Regions from separate parts of the Pseudarthrobacter sp. WHRI 8279 genome, predicted to be linked through region 3. Evidence: riboswitches for the same ligand, from Rfam matches in the RefSeq annotation. Region 3 holds a riboswitch; each other region holds the start of a gene.
The links. Region 3 has a riboswitch for thiamine pyrophosphate ahead of ABRP28_RS13985 (ECF transporter S component). Riboswitches for the same ligand answer to the same signal wherever they lie in the genome.
Positions count from the first base shown of each region.

Region 1: it holds a riboswitch for thiamine pyrophosphate, as region 3 does, so the genes downstream of both, thiD (bifunctional hydroxymethylpyrimidine kinase/phosphomethylpyrimidine kinase) here and ABRP28_RS13985 (ECF transporter S component) in region 3, are expected to answer to the same signal.
Region 2: it holds a riboswitch for thiamine pyrophosphate, as region 3 does, so the genes downstream of both, thiC (phosphomethylpyrimidine synthase ThiC) here and ABRP28_RS13985 (ECF transporter S component) in region 3, are expected to answer to the same signal.
Region 4: it holds a riboswitch for thiamine pyrophosphate, as region 3 does, so the genes downstream of both, ABRP28_RS08485 (FAD-dependent oxidoreductase) here and ABRP28_RS13985 (ECF transporter S component) in region 3, are expected to answer to the same signal.

Region 1 covers NZ_CP168162.1:1,434,469-1,439,245, reverse strand. Annotated here, with positions in the region: gene ABRP28_RS06495 (Rne/Rng family ribonuclease) at 1-2,446, shown strand, start outside; TPP riboswitch at 2,646-2,743, shown strand; gene thiD (bifunctional hydroxymethylpyrimidine kinase/phosphomethylpyrimidine kinase) at 2,751-4,310, shown strand; gene rplU (50S ribosomal protein L21) at 4,574-4,777, shown strand, end outside.
Region 2 covers NZ_CP168162.1:1,528,489-1,533,265, reverse strand. Annotated here, with positions in the region: gene ffh (signal recognition particle protein) at 1-28, shown strand, start outside; gene ABRP28_RS06980 (alpha/beta hydrolase) at 134-865, shown strand; gene thiC (phosphomethylpyrimidine synthase ThiC) at 936-2,765, opposite strand; TPP riboswitch at 2,760-2,867, opposite strand; gene ABRP28_RS06970 (amidohydrolase family protein) at 2,948-4,030, shown strand; gene ABRP28_RS06965 (VOC family protein) at 4,128-4,777, shown strand, end outside.
Region 3 covers NZ_CP168162.1:3,025,149-3,029,925, reverse strand. Annotated here, with positions in the region: gene ABRP28_RS14005 (iron-containing redox enzyme family protein) at 1-243, opposite strand, end outside; gene ABRP28_RS14000 (DUF4383 domain-containing protein) at 314-808, opposite strand; gene ABRP28_RS13995 (hypothetical protein) at 939-1,148, opposite strand; gene ABRP28_RS13990 (heme-degrading domain-containing protein) at 1,245-1,787, opposite strand; TPP riboswitch at 1,861-2,000, shown strand; gene ABRP28_RS13985 (ECF transporter S component) at 2,065-2,688, shown strand; gene ABRP28_RS13980 (ABC transporter ATP-binding protein) at 2,688-4,244, shown strand; gene ABRP28_RS13975 (energy-coupling factor transporter transmembrane component T) at 4,241-4,777, shown strand, end outside.
Region 4 covers NZ_CP168162.1:1,875,215-1,879,991, reverse strand. Annotated here, with positions in the region: gene ABRP28_RS08495 (RNB domain-containing ribonuclease) at 215-1,744, opposite strand; gene thiE (thiamine phosphate synthase) at 1,820-2,569, opposite strand; TPP riboswitch at 2,597-2,714, shown strand; gene ABRP28_RS08485 (FAD-dependent oxidoreductase) at 2,710-4,062, shown strand; gene thiS (sulfur carrier protein ThiS) at 4,071-4,307, shown strand; gene ABRP28_RS08475 (thiazole synthase) at 4,313-4,777, shown strand, end outside.

The sequences.
Region 1 (4,777 bases), 1.6 Mb from region 3:
CCAGGACCTTGAACTGACGGGCGGGGGAGACGACGACCCGCCCAACACGGTCACCCGGGTCCGCGCCCCGCGCGCCGTGAGCGAACCCGCAGTGAACAACCGCGTCACGTCCGTCAAGGGTTCCACCCGCCTGGAAGCCAAGAAGCAGCGCCGCCGCGAATCACGCGATACCGGCCGCCGCCGTACCGTCATCACCGAAGCCGAGTTCCTGGCGCGCCGGGAATCGGTGGACCGGCAGATGATCGTCCGCCAGCGCGACGACAGAATCCAGATCGCCGTCCTCGAAGACGGCGTCCTGGCTGAGCACTTCGTGTCCAAGACCCAGCAGGACTCCCTGATCGGCAACGTGTACCTGGGCAAGGTCCAGAACGTCCTGCCGTCCATGGAAGCTGCGTTTGTGGACATCGGCCGCGGCCGCAACGCCGTCCTGTACGCCGGCGAGGTGAACTGGGAAGCCGTCAACCTTGAGGGCAAGCAACGCCGCATCGAGAACGCACTGAAGTCCGGCGACACCGTACTGGTCCAGGTGACCAAGGACCCGGTGGGCCACAAGGGCGCACGCCTGACCAGCCAGATCTCCCTGCCCGGCCGCTACCTCGTCTACGTGCCCGGCGGCTCCATGACCGGCATCTCCCGGAAGCTGCCCGACGTCGAACGCAACCGCCTGAAGCGGATCCTCAAGGACCGCCTCCCGGAGCACGCCGGCGTGATTGTGCGGACAGCCGCGGAGGGTGCGTCCGAGGAAGAGCTGACGCACGACATCAACAGGCTCCGTGCCCAGTGGGAGGGCATCGAAAGCCAGTCGAAGTCCACCAAGATCCTCGCCCCGGAGCTGCTCTACGGCGAACCGGACCTCACCATCAAGGTGGTCCGCGACGTCTTCAACGAGGACTTCTCCAAGCTGATCGTCTCCGGCGAGGAAGCCTGGGACACCATCGAGGCGTACGTCACCTACGTCGCCCCGGATCTCGTGGGCCGGCTCGAGAAGTGGACCAAGGACCAGGACATCTTCAGTGCCTGGCGGATCGATGAGCAGATCCACAAGGCCCTGGAGCGGAAGGTCTTCCTGCCCTCCGGCGGCTCGCTGGTGATTGACCGGACCGAAGCCATGACCGTGGTGGACGTCAACACCGGCAAGTTCACCGGCAGCGGCGGCAACCTGGAAGAGACAGTCACCAAGAACAACCTGGAAGCCGCAGAGGAAGTTGTACGCCAGCTCCGCCTCCGCGACATCGGAGGCATCATCGTCATCGACTTCATCGACATGGTCCTCGAGTCCAACCGGGATCTTGTCCTGCGGCGGATGGTGGAGTGCCTGGGCCGTGACCGCACCAAGCACCAGGTTGCTGAGGTCACCTCACTGGGCCTGGTGCAGATGACCCGCAAGCGCATGGGCACGGGGCTCCTTGAGGTCTTTGGCGAGCAGTGCGAGGCCTGCGCCGGCCGTGGCGTGGTCACCCACGACGACCCCGTGGAGCACCGCCGCGCCAACATCGTGGCCGCTGAGCACCACGTGCAGCGTTCCGAGCACCGGCCGGAGGCACGCGCCGAGGGCAACCGCCCCGAGGTCCAGCGCACGGACAGCAGCCAGCCCGGTGTCCGCCCTGACCGGAAGCGCCGCCGCGGCCGTGGCGGCCAGCAGCCGGAGGCCGCTCCGGCCGCCGCCGTCCACGTCCACACGGTCCACCCCGATCCGACGGACGCCGAGCGGCACGCGAAAGCGGAGGCCACCAGGCTGGCCCTTGCCAACATCGCGGCAGCTGCGCACGCTGCCCACCTGCATGACGATGAGTTGGCTGCCGCCAGGCAGGCAACGCAGGCCCAGCCTCCAGCGCCTGCAGAAACGGAGAAGCACGACGGCGACGCGTCCAGGCCCGCTGCCGTCCTGACCTTTGGCGGGGAGAAGGTAGTCCTGCCGTTCGTGGAGCACGCAGAGGAGCAGCAGGCGAAGCCTGCCCTTACCCTGGACCGCCTTGCCGCGGCCTTCGCCCACCTGGGCGAGCCCGCTCCAGCGGCTGAAACGCCGGCCGAAACGGCAGTGGAAACGCCGGCGGAAATGCCGGCAGGGCAGCCGGCCCGGCGTGAGGCGGAAGAGGCTCCGCGCCAGGCCTCCCAGCCCGAACGGGACAGGGAACGGCGGGAAGCTGAAACTGGCCGGCAGCAGCGGCCGGTGCCTGCCGCAGCGGAAAAGGACTACTCCGACCACACCCTGGAGCAGTCGCGCCCGCGCAGGGCACGCCGCAACCGCAGTGCCAGCCGCGCGCAGGGAGCCGCCAATGAGACCTCGGTCCAGCAGCATGAAAATGTTCCTGCCGCCGCGGCCGGGCATTCCCATGCAGCCAAGGCGCCGGCAACAGACCAGGCGGGTGCTTCCAGGCCGGCCGGCGACAAGCCGCAGGACGCACCGATTATCCTCGGCGTCGGGGTTCCCGCCTCAGAGCTCTAGAAGCTGGAGATCCAGGAACCGGATATCCAGCAGCGGGAGTAGTCAGTGACCGGATGCCCGGCCAGCCACAGGAAGTGGCTGGCCGGGCATCCGTTGCTTAAGGGCGCGCGTTCAACCCGCCGTTCAAACTGCGCGTTCCAGCCCGCGGCGGTCGCACTGTGTCACCTTCAGCCTGCGGACCGCAAAAAAGCTAGGCTAGGGAACCGACACGGGGTGCCGCGCAGAGAGCCGGCTGAGATCCAGACCCGTTGAACCTGTCCGGCTAGCACCGGCGAAGGGATGTCTCTTGTCTTCCACTCTCGCAATGCCCACTGCCTTCTTCCAGGGCACACCTGCGCCTTCTTCTGCAGTTGCTGCTGCTTCTGCCCCTGACGCGCAGGCCCGCCAGTACCGCGACGTGCCCCGGGTCCTGGCCATCGCCGGTTCTGACCCCTCCGGCGGGGCCGGCATCCAGGCAGACCTGAAAAGCATCGCAGCCCACGGCGGTTACGGAATGGCCGCCATCACCGCACTCACAGCGCAGAACACCCGCGGCGTGCGCGGCGTCCATGTTCCCCCCGCAGCCTTCCTCACCCAGCAACTCGATGCCCTCAGTGACGACATCAGCATCGACGCCGTAAAAATCGGGATGCTGGGCGACGCCGCGGTGATTGAAGCTGTCCGGGCATGGCTCGAAAAGGTGCGTCCCGGCGTCGTGGTGCTGGACCCGGTAATGGTGGCCACCAGCGGCGACCGGCTGCTCCAGGAATCCGCCGAGGCAGCCCTCCGCGAGCTGTTGCCCCTGGCCCACCTCATCACCCCCAACCTGGCCGAGCTTGCCATGCTGGTGGGCGGCGAGGTGCAGGAGAGCTGGGAAGGCGCCGTGGAACAGGGACACCGGCTCTCGGCAGCCACCGGGGCAACGGTGCTCGTCAAGGGAGGGCACCTGGCAGGGGACCAGTGCCCAGATGCGCTGGTCGATGCCGGCGGCAGGCTGAACCAGGACGTGGTGGTGGTTCCGGGACAGCGCGTGGCAACGCGCAACAGCCACGGCACCGGCTGTTCACTCTCGGCGGCTATGGCCACAGTCCAGGCACGGCTGGGCGACTGGGAGGCCACCCTCCGCGAGGTCAAGCCCTGGCTGGCCGGGGCGCTGCAGGCCTCGGAAACCCTGGAGGTGGGGACGGGCAACGGACCCGTGCACCACTTCCACCACGTGCCGGCGGTGCGTGGGGAGGGCAGCTTCGCTGCACAGCTGTGGGCGGACGCCAGGAAGGACCTGGCGGACATCTACGCGCTCGAATTCATCCGCGGACTGGTTGCGGGCAGCCTGCCGGAGAGGGATTTTGCCTACTATCTCGCGCAGGATGCCATCTACCTCAACGGATACTCGCGGGTGCTCGCACGGACCAGCGCCCTGGCACCCACGGAGGATGAGCAGCTCTTCTGGGCACGTTCCGCGGCGCAATGCCTGGAGGTCGAGTCTGAGCTGCACCGCTCCTGGCTGAGTACACGGACGGTTGCCCCGCAGCTGGGGCCTGTCACCAAGTCCTACGTGGACCACCTGGCCGCTGCGTCGGCCTCGGGCAGTTACGCTGTCCTCACCGCAGCCGTGCTGCCCTGCTTCTGGCTGTACGCCGAGGTGGGCGCAACGCTGCACGCCGAGTTCGTGGCCGGCGGGGAACCGGCAGGCCACCCCTACGCAGAGTGGCTGCGCACGTACGCTGACGAGGACTTTGCGGCGGCCACCCGCAGGGCGGTCACTATTGTTGACGGGGCCGGCCGCAGCGCTTCGGCGGCGGACCGGGACGCCATGGTGACGGCGTTCAGGCAGTCCTGCCGCCTGGAAGTGGACTTTTTCGACGCGCCGCGCCTTCATTCCTGACTGCCGCCGGCGCCGCCCACCGGTACTATGGTGGGGCACGGGTAAGGGTGCGGACTGGGCTGTGGTTCCTATCACAGACAACGCGCCGGAACCAGCCTCATTTGCGGCCGAAGCCAAAACTAGCGTATTCTAGATCTTCGGTGCTTACGCCAACACTTGGGTTATGACCCCACGGCGTTGAGGCACAGCGAGAGCCCACCCAATTATGGAACCGGGTTCCGCACGCAAATTTGTAATAAACGTCGAGAGAAGTGAGTTCCCAAGTGGTGTACGCGATTGTCCGCGCAGGCGGCCGCCAAGAGAAGGTTTCCGTTGGAGACTTCGTTACCCTGAACCGCGTCGCCGGTGGAGCTGGCAGCACCATTCAGCTGCCCGCACTGCTCCTGGTTGACGGTGACAAGGTCACCTCTGCCGCTGCTGACCTGGCCAAGGTAACTGTTACGGCTGAGATCCTCCAGGACCTCCGT
Region 2 (4,777 bases), 1.5 Mb from region 3:
GGGCTTCGACAAGTTCCTCGGCAAATAAGCACCCCTTGCCCCACTAAGTAGCAGCAGATGTCGTTTTGAGGGCTCAAACCGACATCTGCTGCTACTTACATGGGATGTCGGGGCCGTGGAATAGGGTTGGGTCATGTTCAAGCAGAGGGTAGTGTTCGTGCACGGCGCGGGCAGCTTCGGTGCCGCGGCCTGGCCCCGCCAGCACGGTGTGGCCCTGTCCTACGATGCCCTGTTCCTGCGCCGCCACGGTTTCGATCCCGTTGCCGAACCCATCGAGTCCTCGTTCGAGGAGGACACCCGCATCCTGCTGAGCTCCCTGGGGGACGACGGCAGGGGTACCGCCGGCGGGCACGTCGTGGCGCATGCGCAGGGCGCCATCGCGGCCATGATGGCCGCCGTCGAACGCCCGGACCTTGTCCACTCGCTGACCCTGGTAGAGCCGGCCTGCCTCTCCCTGACCGCTGAACTGCCGGCCACGGCAGCGCACATCGCGCTGATGCAGCCTCTTCTCGACGTCCGGCATCAATTGAGTGACGAGGATTTCCAGCGCGAATTCGTCCGCAGGGTCTATGCCACGGACCTGCAGCAGCCGGTGACCGCAGAGGAGAAGCGCTCCGCCAGGAGGCTGCGGCTGCAGGCACCTTCCTGGGAAGCCCCGCTGCACATCGTGCCCGGCGTGCCGACGCTTGTCCTGACCGGCGGCTGGGAGCCGCTGTACGAAGAGATCGCAGGCTACCTCCGCGAGACAGGGGCGTTCCACCGCACGGCCGCCGGCGGCCACCGGCCCCATGACTCCGTTGAAGGGGACCGCATCATCCGCGCGTTCATCAGCGACGCCAGCCGCCTGCAGGCGCGCGCCTCCTGACGCTTGGCCTGATCCATATAAGTCCGTCCGGCCGGCCCCCAATGACCAGCCGGACGGAACCTGCGGGCTGCTACCGCCGGCCGCCCGGCGGAACGCTCAGCGCCGGAAGGTAAACCTTCCCGCCAGCGGCCAGGAATTCCTCGCTCTTGCCCCGCATGCCGGCTGCGGCTTCAGGCAGGGCGGCCTGGGCCTCTGCGGAGCCGTATTCGTCCCTGATGTCCTGGCTGATCCGCATGGAGCAGAACTTGGGCCCGCACATGGAGCAGAAGTGGGCGGTTTTCGCCGGTTCGGCCGGAAGGGTCTCGTCGTGGAAGGCCTCGGCCGTCTCCGGGTCCAGCGACAACGCAAACTGGTCACGCCACCGGAACTCGAAGCGTGCCTTGGAGAGCGCGTCATCCCGTTCATGCGCGCCGGGATGGCCCTTTGCCAGGTCCGCGGCGTGCGCGGCGATCTTGTACGTGATCACTCCCGTCTTGACGTCGTCCCTGTTGGGCAGTCCCAAATGCTCCTTGGGGGTGACGTAGCACAGCATTGCCGTGCCGTAGCGGGCAATTTCCGTTGCGCCAATGGCTGAGGTGATGTGGTCATAGCCCGGCGCCACGTCGGTCACCAGAGGGCCCAGTGTGTAGAAGGGCGCGCCCTTGCACAGCTCCTGCTGGCGTTCAACGTTCTCCCGGACCAGGTGGAACGGGACATGGCCCGGGCCCTCCACCATCACCTGGACGTCGTACTCCCAGGCGCGCTGCGTGAGCTCGGCGAGGGTGTCCAGTTCGGCAAACTGGGCTGCATCGTTGGCATCGGCCGTGGCCCCCGGCCGGAGCCCGTCACCCAGGGAAAACGCGACGTCGTACCTCGCGAAGATCCCGCAGAGCTCGTCGAAGTGCGTGTACAGGAAATTTTCCCGGTGATGGGCCAGGCACCAGCCGGCCATGATGGACCCGCCGCGGGAGACGATGCCGGTGACGCGGTTGGCGGTCAGGGGAACGTACCGGAGCAGCACGCCTGCGTGGATGGTCATGTAGTCCACGCCCTGCTCGCACTGCTCGATTACGGTGTCACGGAAGATCTCCCAGGTCAGGGCGTTGGCTTCGCCGTTGACCTTCTCCAGGGCCTGGTAGATGGGGACGGTGCCGATGGGAACCGGGGAGTTGCGGATGATCCATTCCCGGGTGGTGTGGATGTCATCCCCGGTGGAGAGGTCCATGACGGTGTCTGCGCCCCACCGTGTTGCCCACTGCAGTTTGTCCACCTCTTCGGCGATCGAGCTGGTGACCGCGGAGTTGCCGATGTTGGCGTTGATTTTCACCAGGAAGGCCTTGCCAATGATCATCGGCTCGGATTCCGGGTGGTTGATGTTATTGGGAATGATGGCCCGGCCCGCGGCCAGTTCGCTGCGGACCAGTTCCACATCGCAGTTCTCGCGCAGCGCCACGAAGCGCATCTCCGGGGTGATCACGCCCTGCCGTGCGTAGTGCATCTGGGTGACGGTCCGGCCGTCGACGGCGCGGCGGGGCACCGGAGGTGCTCCCTTCCACTCTGCGCTGGCGGCGCCGCGGCGCACAGCCGAGCGGCCGTCGTCGAGCAGGTTCCTTTCCCTGCCGCTGTACGCTTCCGTGTCTGCCCGCTCTTCGATCCAGTCCTTGCGGACAGGAGGAAGGCCTTGAACGGGGTCGCTCCCCGGACCGGCGGTCCGGTAGGTCCGGAACGGCTGGTTTGGCACGCCGTTGGGTGACGGCTCCAACTTAATTTCGGTCACGGGAACACGGATCCCGTTCCCGGTGTCCTCAAGGTATGCCAGGGAGTGGGATTTCAGGGATTGCGTTACGGGGGGCTGGTTGCCGGCAGGGCCGGCACCCGTGTTGTTGAGGGCAGGGTTCAGCTGCTGATGGGGTGTACTCAAGGAATACTCACTTCCTTCGCCGGCATTACCCGGACAGGTTCGACGGTCGCAGGCTGCGGCAGCCCGATCTCAGCCCCTGCAGGGGCACCCGTGTGGTCAGGATGAAAGCTACCACACGCCTTGACGCGGGGCGTGTCACATCACGCGGTGCTAGCCTGTCCGGGCGGGAAAGAGGCAAATTCATGGCAGAAATTATCGAGTTCACGGGGACGGTGCTGACCGGGCCGGACACTGAGCGGCACGGGCTCTGGTCCGTTGGCGGGCGGCTGACGTTCCGCCGGCCGGCAACGGCCCCGGACAGGATTCTGGCGGGATTCGTGCTGCCTGGCTTTGTGGATGCGCACTGCCACATCGGGCTGGGCGCCGGCGGGCCGGTGGATGCTTTGACGGCCGAAGAACAGGCACGGACGGACCTGGACGCCGGCACCCTGCTGGTCCGCGACGCAGGTTCCCCTGCGGATACCCGATGGCTGCAGGGCAGGAAGGACGTCCCGGTGCTGATCCGCGCCGGCCGCCACGTTGCGCGCACTCGCCGGTACCTGCGGGGGTTCGCGGAAGAAGTGGAACCTGAGGGCCTGGTGGAAGCCGTGCGTAAGCAGGCCAGGGAAGGTGACGGGTGGGTCAAGCTTGTGGGGGACTGGATTGACCGCGACGCCGGCGACCTGGCGCCTTCGTTTCCTGACGGCGTCGTCCGTGACGCCGTCAACGCCGCCCACGATGAGGGCGCGCGCGTAACGGCGCACTGCTTCGCGGAAGAGACGCTCGACGACGTGCTGGACGCCGGCATCGACTGCGTCGAGCACGCCACGGGGCTCCTGCCGCGGCACCTGCCCCGGTTCGTGGAGCAGGGGGTGCCCATTGTGCCCACCCTGGTCAACATCGCCACCTTCCCCGACATCGCAGCGCAGGCTTTACCCAAGTTCCCGCGGTATGCGGCGCATATGCGTTCATTGTGGGAACGCCGGGAGGAACGGGTCCTAGAGGCGTTCGAGGCAGGCGTGCGGATCTATGCCGGGACCGACGCCGGCAGCGTGATCAGGCACGGCAGGATCGGCGACGAGATCCTGGCCCTTCACGCAGCCGGACTGCCCATGGCCTCCGCCTTGGACGCCGCGTGCTGGGGCGCGCGGGAGTGGCTGGGTGCGGAGGGCCTGGAAGAGGGAGCACGGGCAGACGTGGTCCTGTGCCGGGAGGACCCGCGTAAGGTGCCGGAGGCGGTCAACGGCCTGGCACACGTGATCCTGGGCGGACGGGTGATCCGCTGAAGGCAAGTTCCTGGGACTTGGAATAAATTGAAGCTTCAAGTAATTTTAAGAGTGTAAGGGCTGCCAACCGGAAGCCCCACAGCACCGGGAGTTTTCAATGAATGCACAAGCCGCCAGCCAGGATCTTCTTCCTGCCGATCTCGCCATGGGCACCGTGATGCTCAAGGTGGGCGACATGAAGGTGATGACCGATTACTACCAGCGGGCCCTCGGTTTAGAGGTCATTGCCGAGCAGGACGGCGGAATCTACCTGGGCCGGCTGCAGAAGCCGCTTGTGCACCTGGCCCCCGCGCCCGGGCTGAACCTGCCGGGCAGGGGAGAAGCCGGCCTCTTCCACACGGCGTTGCTGTTTGAGAACCAGGCAGACCTGGCCGCCACCATCGCCACGGCCGCCCGGTTCGAACCACGCTCGTTCACGGGCAGCGCCGACCACCTTGTCAGTGAGGCCTTCTACTTCAACGACCCCGAAGGCAACGGCATCGAGCTCTACTGGGACCGGCCGCGCAGCAACTGGTCCTGGAACGGCGCGGACGTGGTGATGGACAGCCTGGCCCTCCCGCCGCAGCGGTACCTTGAGCAGCACCTCACCGAAGAGTCCCTGGAGCGCCAGGCCGGGTCCGTGGCCGGCGTGGGCCACGTGCACCTCCAGGTGGGCGACGTGCAGACGGCGCGCGACTTCTACGTGGGTACCCTCGGGTTCGAAAAAACCGCCGGGTGGCATGGGCAGGCCCTCTTTGTTTCCGCGGG
Region 3 (4,777 bases):
GACCAGTTCCGGCACCCACTCCCAGTCGTCGCTTACGCCCTCAAGCCCGGAGTAATGGAGCTCGTAGAGGCAGAAGAGCGTCAGCTGGAGGTCATCGTCGCCAATGATGTCCAGAGTTGCCGGAAGGTGGCCTTCCACCGTCCGCTGCAGCGCCGCCAGGGCGCCCTCATCGGTGCCCGGCAGCTCCGAGAGGGCGCTGAACAAAGCGGTGCTGACGGGACCCCTTGCTGTTGGGACTTTCATGATGCTCCTTCGGGTCTGGCGTGTAGCGGGTCCGTGCCCCCGGCGCTGGGGGCCCGGCAGGAGATGATGGTCAGCGGCGGCGGGTCCCGGGTGCTGACGAACTGGCGGTGCTGCTGGTGTCCGCTGCGGGAGCCGGCCCCCGGGCGAACATGATGGCCAGGGCAATCATCGCCAGGCCAAGAACCAGGTGGAGCCAGTTGTCCGCATGGTTCGCGGGGATGAAGTTCGCAGGGATGGGATCTCCCACCAGGAGCCCGTACAGCCAAAGGACCAGGTAGATGACGCCGCCGTAAATGAGAAAGTTCCGTGCCTGCGGGTGGGAGCGCGACATCAGGATGCCGGCAGCCCCAAAGAGCAGGTGGACGGCGTTGTGGAGGACGGACACCTGGAAGACCCCGAGCAGCAGCGCTTCCGATGCGTGGCCGGCCAGGCGGAGCGAGCCATGATTGGAGGTAACGCCGGGAATGAATCCCAGGATGCCGGCCAGGCTGAAAACGGCGCCCGTTCCGAGGGCAGCGTTCTGCAGGCCTGTGCGGGCGCCTTTCATGCGGATGCTGGCTGCCATGTGCTGTACTCCTCAAACGCTGGAGACAACATAGTAAGCATGATTACTAATAAATGCTAAGCAGCCTTTGTATTCTGCTGGGGCCGGGCGCCGGCGCGCTGAACCCAGGCTGCGCAGTGAACGCAGGCTGCTATCCTCCCGCGCCGTTCCACGCGTACGGGTTTGTGGGCGGGCCTCCGCGGCGGCCGTGCTCGTAGCCTTGTTGCCAGGATTTCCCGACGACGGCCACCAGTTCCGCAAGCAGCGGATAGTAGGGGTGGTCCGGGCCGATGAAAAGCATCTCGTCCGAGGCTTTGTCCAGCGCCGCCCGGACCTGGTTCTCGGATGCTGGACCGGTCACGACGCCCTCCTGGATGGAATACCCGCCACTCGGCTCGAATGTACTCCCGCCGCCCCGGGGGTGTCCATGCACGCGGGGGCGGCGACGGCGTACCCGTCAGTCCGCGCCGGCCTGCCCGAGGATGTCACGGAGGGCCTCGACAACCAGGTCATGGTCCTGCACTTGCGGTAAACCGGACACGGTGACGGTTGCCACGGCACCCACTCCGGTGACATACAGGGGGAAGGAGCCGCCGTGCGCGGCGTAGCGGGTCTGGTCGAACCAGGCGTTGTCTTCGATCCGTCCTCCTTGGAGCCTGGCGCGCAGCCCCACCAGCAGGGAAGGGGCCTCGTACCGGGCGGCGGTCCGCTTCTTGGCCCCGATCCAGTGCATGTTGTCCGGCGTTGCCCCCGGCAGGGCAACGTGGAAGAGGGCCTGCTCGCCCCTGCTGATGTCGATGGCGATGGGCAGCCCGCGTTCCTTGCCCAACTCCACCAGGAGCAGCCCCAGGTTCAGGGCGTCATCCATGGAAAAGCCGGGAAACTGCAACTCCCGGACCTCCGCCTCAATCCGGGCAATCAGTGCTTCCAGGGATCCCTCCGGCTGGGCAGCCTGGGAATCTGGATCGTACCCGGTCATATCTGGTGGATTCGCAGTCATGGCCCACAATCTACCCCTCCCTGCGGTAAACTGAACCACGCCCAACAGGGCGGATATTTCACCAAACAGAATCATTCAACGACAGGGGAGCGCCGCCGTCGGCATCACTGGCCATGCCAGGGACCGCAGGTGGGCGCTGAGAGTGCGGACAGCCGCAGACCCTCGAACCTGATCCGGTTAGTACCGGCGCAAGGGAGTCGAGTTCTCGAAGTGCGCGCAGCGGCAGCAGTGCCGGAAACCGCGCCCACTTTCCCCTCCTGTTCCTCAGGAGGACTACATGGCAACAACAGCAATCAAGAAGCCCGCCGGCAAGTCCTGGCGCGTCGTGGACATCGTGGTGGCGGCCCTCATCGCCGTCGCCGGCGGCGTCATCTTCTGGGCCTGGTCCCAGGGTGCCGCCGCGGTCTCCGGGCCCATGAATGCCGTCTACCCGCCCCTGACCGGCCTGATCGCCGGAGGCTGGATGATTCCGGCTGTCCTGGGCATGCTTATCATCCGCAAGCCCGGCGCTGCGCTCTTCTGCGAGACGGTGGCAGCCACCGGTGAACTGCTCATGGGCTCCCAGTACGGGGCGTCCGTACTGTTCTCCGGGTTCGTTCAGGGCCTTGGCGCGGAGATCATCTTCGCCATTTTCGTGTACCGGAAGTTCAACCTGCCCGTAGCCCTGCTGGCAGGCGCTGCCGCCGGTCTTTTCTGCGGCCTGAACGACTCGTTCGCACCGTGGGGCTGGAACATTGCCTACGCCGCCGGCGACAAGCTGGCGTACATCATCTTCACCGCCATCTCCGGCGCCATCATCGCCGGGGCGCTGTCCTGGGTTGCCACCCGCGGCCTGGCCAGGACTGGTGTCCTGAGCTCCTTTGCATCACGCAAGGCGGCAACGGAGCCTGTCTTCTCCTGATGGGCGCCCCTTCGCGGCATGAGGCATCGACCCCGGTGCGTCCGGCTGCCGTCACGGCCCGTGGCTGGGGCTGGCGCCATGCAGGGCGCACCAGGCCGGCCGTGCGTGCCCTCGACCTGGAGGTCCGCCCGGGGGAGCGGGTGCTTCTCCTGGGACCTTCCGGTGCCGGCAAGTCCACGCTCCTCCACGCCCTGGCAGGGGTGCTGGGGGACATAAACGACGACGGCGGCGACACCGGGGACTCCGACGAGACGGGCTCACTGCTGGTTGACGGCGCCGTGCCCCGGGAGCAGCGCGGCCGGGCGGGACTGATGCAGCAGGACCCGGAGACGCAGGTGGTCCTTTCCCGCGTTGGCGACGACGTCGCCTTCGGCGCCGAAAACCTTGCCGTGCCCCGCGACGCCATCTGGGCCCGCGTGCACGAAGCGCTGGACGACGTCGGACTTTCCCACCTGCCGCTGGACCATCCGACGTCGGCCCTGTCCGGCGGACAGAAACAGCGCCTTGCGCTGGCAGGGATCCTTGCCATGCGGCCGGGCCTGATCCTGCTTGACGAGCCCACAGCGAACCTGGACCCGGCCGGTGTGCTGGAAGTCCGCGACGCCGTGGGCCGCTGCCTGGACAAAACCGGTGCCACGCTGGTTGTGGTGGAGCACCGGGTGGCTGTGTGGAAGGACCTGGTGGACCGGATCGTGGTGCTGCAGCCGGGCAGCGCCACCGATGATGCCGTGCTGCTTGACGGCCCTCCGGACCAGGTGCTCGCCGAAGCCCGGACCATGCTGGCCGCGGCAGGCGTGTGGGTGCCCGGGTACGTTCCGCAGACGCGGGCCCGGTCAGCAAGCCCGGCCGCCCCCTCCGGAGCCCTGCTGCTGGCGGCCGAGAAACTTGCGGTCTCTCGCGAACGCCCCCGCCGCAGCGGCTTTCGGAAAATACCCCCGGTCCCCGTCCAGCAGGACATTTCCGCGCAGGTCCGGGCCGGGCAGGCGCTGGCCATCACGGGTCCCAACGGTGCGGGCAAGTCAACGTTTGCGCTGACCCTCGCGGGGCTCCTGGAGCCGGTGGCAGGCAAGGTTTCCGCAACCCTGGAGCTCAGCCGCGGCGCCGGGATTGACCCTTACGCCTGGAAGGCCGAGGCGCTCATTGAGCGGATCGGTACCGTGTTCCAGGAACCCGAGCACCAGTTCGTCACCGGGAGGGTGCTGGATGAGCTGCTCTTCGGCCCGCGGCACCTTGGACACGGGGAAGAACGCGTTGACGAGCTGCTGGAGCGTTTGCGGCTGACCCACCTCGTGGACGCAAACCCCTATACGCTCTCCGGCGGGGAGAAACGGCGTCTCTCCGTGGCCACCGTGCTGGCAGCGCATCCCCAGGTGCTGGTGCTGGACGAGCCGACGTTCGGCCAGGATGCGAACACCTGGGCGGAGCTGGCCTCGTTCCTGTCCGAGCTTTTGGATGCCGGCACCGCAGTGGTGTCCGTAACCCACGACGCCGAGTTCACGGCCGCGCTGGGTGGCACTGAGCTGCGCATGGCTGCCCCGGAACCGGTGGCGCCATGAGGCAGGAGCTGAACCTGCGCGGCAACCAGGCCCTGCTGGCCCGGGCCAATCCCCTGAGCAAGTTCGCCGCCGTCTTCCTCATCACCGCCGTACTGGCCCTTTCGATCGACTGGGTTTCCGCATCGGTGGCGCTGGCTTTCGAATTCCTGCTGTTCCCTCTCGCTGGCCTGACGGTGACGCTGCTGTGGCAGCGCGGCTGGCCGCTGATCCTTGCCGCGGCCGTGGGAGGCTGGAGTACCTCCATCCTGGCTCCGGACAGCGGAAGGACGCTGATCGACGTCGGCATCTGGACCATGAGCGAAGGCTCGCTGGAGCTGGGGGTGGGCTTCACCCTGCGCGGGCTGGCCATCGCCCTTCCGGCCGTGCTGCTGATGAGCTGCACGGACCCCACGGACCTCGCCGATGCGCTGGCGCAGAAGGCGCGCCTTCCGCACCGCTTCGTGCTGGGCACGCTCGCGGCCATGCGGCTGGTGGGCCTGATGGCGGAAGAGTGGCAGACCATAGGAATGGCCCGGCGGGCCCGGGGTGTGGGT
Region 4 (4,777 bases), 1.1 Mb from region 3:
CAATTCCAGTGGAAGCCGATCGCGGGCTATCTAAAATGCTGGCACTGGTGACCAGCGGGTGTTTCTCAAGATCGCGTAGGGGCGGGCTTGTTGGTTTCAAATCAAGGAAATCAACGACCGGGCATCCATTTCTACCTCTCCAGTCTAGCCGCAAGGGCAGGGAAACCCGGCTTTGGACCGCCGTGCCTGCCAGCTGGAAGGAAATCAGCCCGCTTCAGGACAGTGGCGGGACCAGTTCAAAATGCACTTCGCGGGTGGCGATATCGGAGGACACCAGGCGCACGCGGACCTTGGTGCCGGCCTCCAGCTCGCCGGCGCAGCGGGCCGTGACGGCAGGTTCGGCAATCTGGATAATGCCGGAGCCCCCGTTGCCGTTGCCATTGCGGCCGTTTCCGTTCCTGCCGTTGCCGCCGTTGCCGTTCTTGCCGGTGCTCCCGTTCCCGTTTTCCTTTTGGGGCTTGGATCCGGAGATGACAATTGCGTCGAACTCCTGCCCGATGTGGTTGACCAGGAGCGCCGCCTCCACGGTGTCCAGGGCCATGCGCTCCATCCGGGACGCCAACTGGTCCGAGCCGGCCATGATCTCGGGAAGCGAGGGCAGCGCATCACGGACCCAGCCGGGCACCTCGCCACCATTGCACAGGGCCTCGCAGGTCACCAGGACAAAGCGGTCCACCAGGCGGCGCAGAGGCGCGGTGGTGTGGGCGTAGGCCGCGCCAATGGCGGACTGAACGGCGTCTTCGGGGACCGTGCCGTCGAACGCCGTGTACGCAGCCCCCCGGAAGAGCATTCCCGCTGAATGCATAATGGCCAGCTGCCGGGGCTCGGTGGGGTCGAGGCTGCGAAGGTACTCGCCGTAGCTCACCTCACCGTCCCAGGGCTTTCCGAGGGCCTCCGTCTGGAGCCGGAAATGGTGCAGGGAACGCTCGTCCGGTGACGGCATGGTGCGGAGGATGCCCACTTTGCCGGCCAGCATCAGCTGCGCCGCCGCCATGCCCGTCATAAGCGAGATCTGGGCGTTCCAGTCCTCGACGGGCAGCTGCGGGGCCGCCGAAATCCGGTAGCCGCCGTCGGGAAGCTGGACAATCTCCTGGTCCGGCATGTTCAGGCTTGCGCCGTCCCGCGCGCGCTCCAGCGCCACGCGCTTTAGCCCCACCTCTTTGAGGAGGACCAGGACGGCGGAAGGGCTGCCGCCGTCCAGCTCCTCCTGGGCGCCCTTGTAGCTGAGCTTGGCGCGGCTGCGCATGCGGGCCCGCCTGACCGTGACGGCGGTGACTTCGGCGCTGGCGTCGAGCCGGAAATCCCAAACGAACGCCGAACAGTCCTGCCCCGGCAGGAGGCTTCCCGCGCCTTCGCTGATGACTTCCGGGTGCAGCGGAATGCGGCCGTCCGGGGTGTAGAAAGTCTGCCCCCGGCGCCGTGTCTCGGCGTCCAGCGGCCCGCCGGGAGCCACGAAGGCGGGAACGTCGGCGATGGCATACAGCACGCGGTAGCCGCTGCCGTCCCGCTCAATGTAGAGCGCCTGGTCAAGGTCGGTGGACGACGCCGGGTCGATGGTGATGAAGTCGATGGCGGTGAGGTCATGGGCTGGCAGCTGCAGTGCCGACACCGCGGCCTCGGCGTCCTTCACGGCATCTTTTGGATACTCGTTCGGCAGCTCAAGCTCCGTCCGCAGGGCGCTGAGTGCAGCCTCGAGGGCGTTGGTGTGCTCGTGGACATTGGGGGCCAGCCGATGATGTGACACGAAAATCAGCGTAGCCCGAATTTCGCAAATAGTGCACCGGGCCGCCCGCGGCTGCCCCGGAGATCCGGCTCCGCGTCAGGGGCGGGCAGCGTCCAGGGCGCCGAGCAGCGATGCGGCAGCGGCTGCCGGATCATCGGCTTCCGTGATGGCCCGGACCACAACGATCCTGCTGGCACCGGCCGCCACCACCTGCTCCACGTTGCCGTGGTCAATCCCGCCGATCGCGAACCAGGGCACGCCGCCGTCGGGCTTTCCCTGCCCCTGCGCCGCCGAGGCGGCGGCCGCATGCTTCACCAGGCCCAGGCCGACGGCGGCGCGGCCGGGCTTGGTGGGTGTTGCCCACAGGGGGCCCACGCAGAAGTAGTCGAGTGCGGCTGGGCCGGCGGCAGCGGCCAGGGCGGCGTCCACCTGGTCAGGGCTGTGGCTGGACAGGCCGATTGCGGCGTTCCCGTTCAGCAGCGTCCGGGCTGCCTTGAGGGGAAGGTCTTTCTGGCCGATGTGGAAGACGGGAGCGCCGGAGAGCACAGCAATATCCGCGCGGTCATTTACTGCCCACAGCCTGCCGTGGCGGACCGCTGCCTCCTTCAGGACGGCCAGGAGTTCCAGCTCCTCGGCGGCTTCGATGGATTTGTCCCGGAGCTGGATGGTGTCCACGCCGCCCGCGAATGCGGCATCCACGAACTGTTCGAAGTCGCCCTGGCGGCGGCGCGCATCCGTGCAGAGGTACAGGCGCGCATTGTGGATTCCGGCACTGCCTTCCGCATTGATAAAGGCGTCTGTACCGGACGGACGGGAAGCGGCGGCAGGGGGGTGGGACACATTCATGGGAGCCAGCCTAGTTCCTCTACACTGGGCTCGTACTGCGGGAGCCGCGGCAGCTGTCACAAAGCGCCGGGCTGAGAGGGCGTCAGAGCCGACCGCTTGACCTGATCCGGTTAATACCGGCGTAGGGAAGGAGACAATCGATGCCTCACGCACAAGGTGTGAGCAGCCGCCCTGTTCCCGGCTCCGCGATCACGGCGGATGTTGCCGTGATCGGCGGGGGAGCCATCGGCCACGGCATCGCCTGGGAGGCGAGGCGGTCGGGCCGTTCGGTGGTGGTGATCGATGACGCCCCGGGTTCGGGAGCCAGTTGGGCGGCCGCGGGGATGCTTGCCCCGGTGAGCGAGCTGCACTACCAGGAGGAGGACCTCCTGGAACTCATGCTCGATGCCTCCGCCCGCTGGCCGGGTTTCGCCGCGGACCTCGCCTCGGCCGCGGGTTCGGATCCGGGATATCTGACGACGCCGACCCTCGCCGTTGGTGCCGACGCCGCGGACAGACGCGCCCTGCTGGACCTGCGTGCCGTCCAGCTGTCCCACGGGCTCACGGTTGAACCGCTCACCATCCGCGAGGCCCGGCGCCGCGAGCCCCTGCTCAGCCCGGGCATTGCCTGTGCGCTGGATACCCCGGCGGACCACCAGGTGGATCCCAGGCTGCTGGTGGCCTGCCTCCGCCGCGCGTTGGCCCGGCCTTCCGGCGGGACGGCAGGCAACCGAAGTCATGTGCCGGGCGCCGTCGACGGATACGCGGTGCCGGACAAGGCAGCCGGCCTGCTCTGGAGGGACGGCGCCGTTGCCGGAGCAGTCCTGGAGGGCGGTGGGACCGTCCTGGCCGGGGAGACGGTGGTGGCCAACGGACTGCACGCCGCGGAACTCGCGGGACTGCCGGCAGGCCTGCACCTTCCACTGCGGCCGGTGCACGGGGACATCCTGCGGCTCGCAGTACCTGCCCACCTGCGGCCACTGGTGACCTCAACTGTCCGGGGGCTGGTCCGCGGGACCCCCGTGTATATCGTCCCCAGGCAGGACGGAACCGTGGTGGTCGGGGCAACCCAGCGTGAGGATGCGCTGGGAAGGGACGCAGGCTCCAGCGCGGGGGCAGTGTCTGCCGGGGGCGTGTACCAGCTTCTCCGCGACGCCCAGGTGCTTGTGCCCGCCGTCGCGGAGCTTGAGCTGCTCGAATGCACGGCACGTGCCCGTCCCGGCACACCGGATAACGCCCCGCTGCTTGGACGGGTGCCCCTGCCCGGCGAGCCCTCCGCAGGCCGCCATCCCGCTCCCGGAGGGCCCACCGCTCCGGGGGCCGGCGACGTGCCGGGGCTCATTGTTGCCACCGGGTTCTTCCGCCATGGCATCCTGCTCACCCCGGCCGCGGCCGCAATCTGCCGCGAACTCCTGGACGGCAGGGAAGACCCCCGCTGGGCCCCGTTCAACCCGGGCCGGTTCTGGGCGGCTCCCTCCCACCTGGCTGACGCGGCCCACCCACTCAACATTTAGGAGACAGCATGAACATCACCCTGAACGGAACCGGCCGCACCGTGGCCGGCGATTCGTCCATCGCGGCGCTCGTCAGCGAGGTCACGGGCCGTCCACTGGCTGCTGACGGCCGGGCCACGGACGGCCGGAAGCTGGGCGTGGCCGTGGCCCGCAATGCCCAGGTTGTGCCCCGCAGCCTGTGGTCCGCCACGGCGCTCGCCGAGGGCGACGACGTCGAACTTGTCACGGCAGTACAGGGAGGCTGACCACCATGACCGAAACCACCATCAACAGCAGCCAGCTCTCCGGCCTCAATGACCCGCTGGTCATTGACGGCGTCATCTTGGCATCCCGGCTCATCATGGGCACCGGCGGCGCACCCAGCCTCGACGGGCTGGGCGCCGCGCTCCTGGCTTCCGGCACTTCACTCACCACCGTGGCCATGCGCCGCTATTCGCCGGACGAGGCAGGCTCGCTCTTCCAGCTGCTGGTGGACCACGGCATTCGGGTCCTGCCCAACACGGCAGGGTGTTTTACGGCGCGTGACGCTGTCCTCACTGCCGAATTGGCCCGGGAAGCCCTCGAAACCGACTGGGTGAAGCTCGAGGTCATCGCAGACGAACACACCCTCCTGCCGGACGCCGTTGAGCTTGTGGACGCCACGGAGCAGCTGGTCAACAGGGGATTCAAGGTCTTCGCGTACACCAATGACGATCCCGTCCTGGCCCTGCGGCTC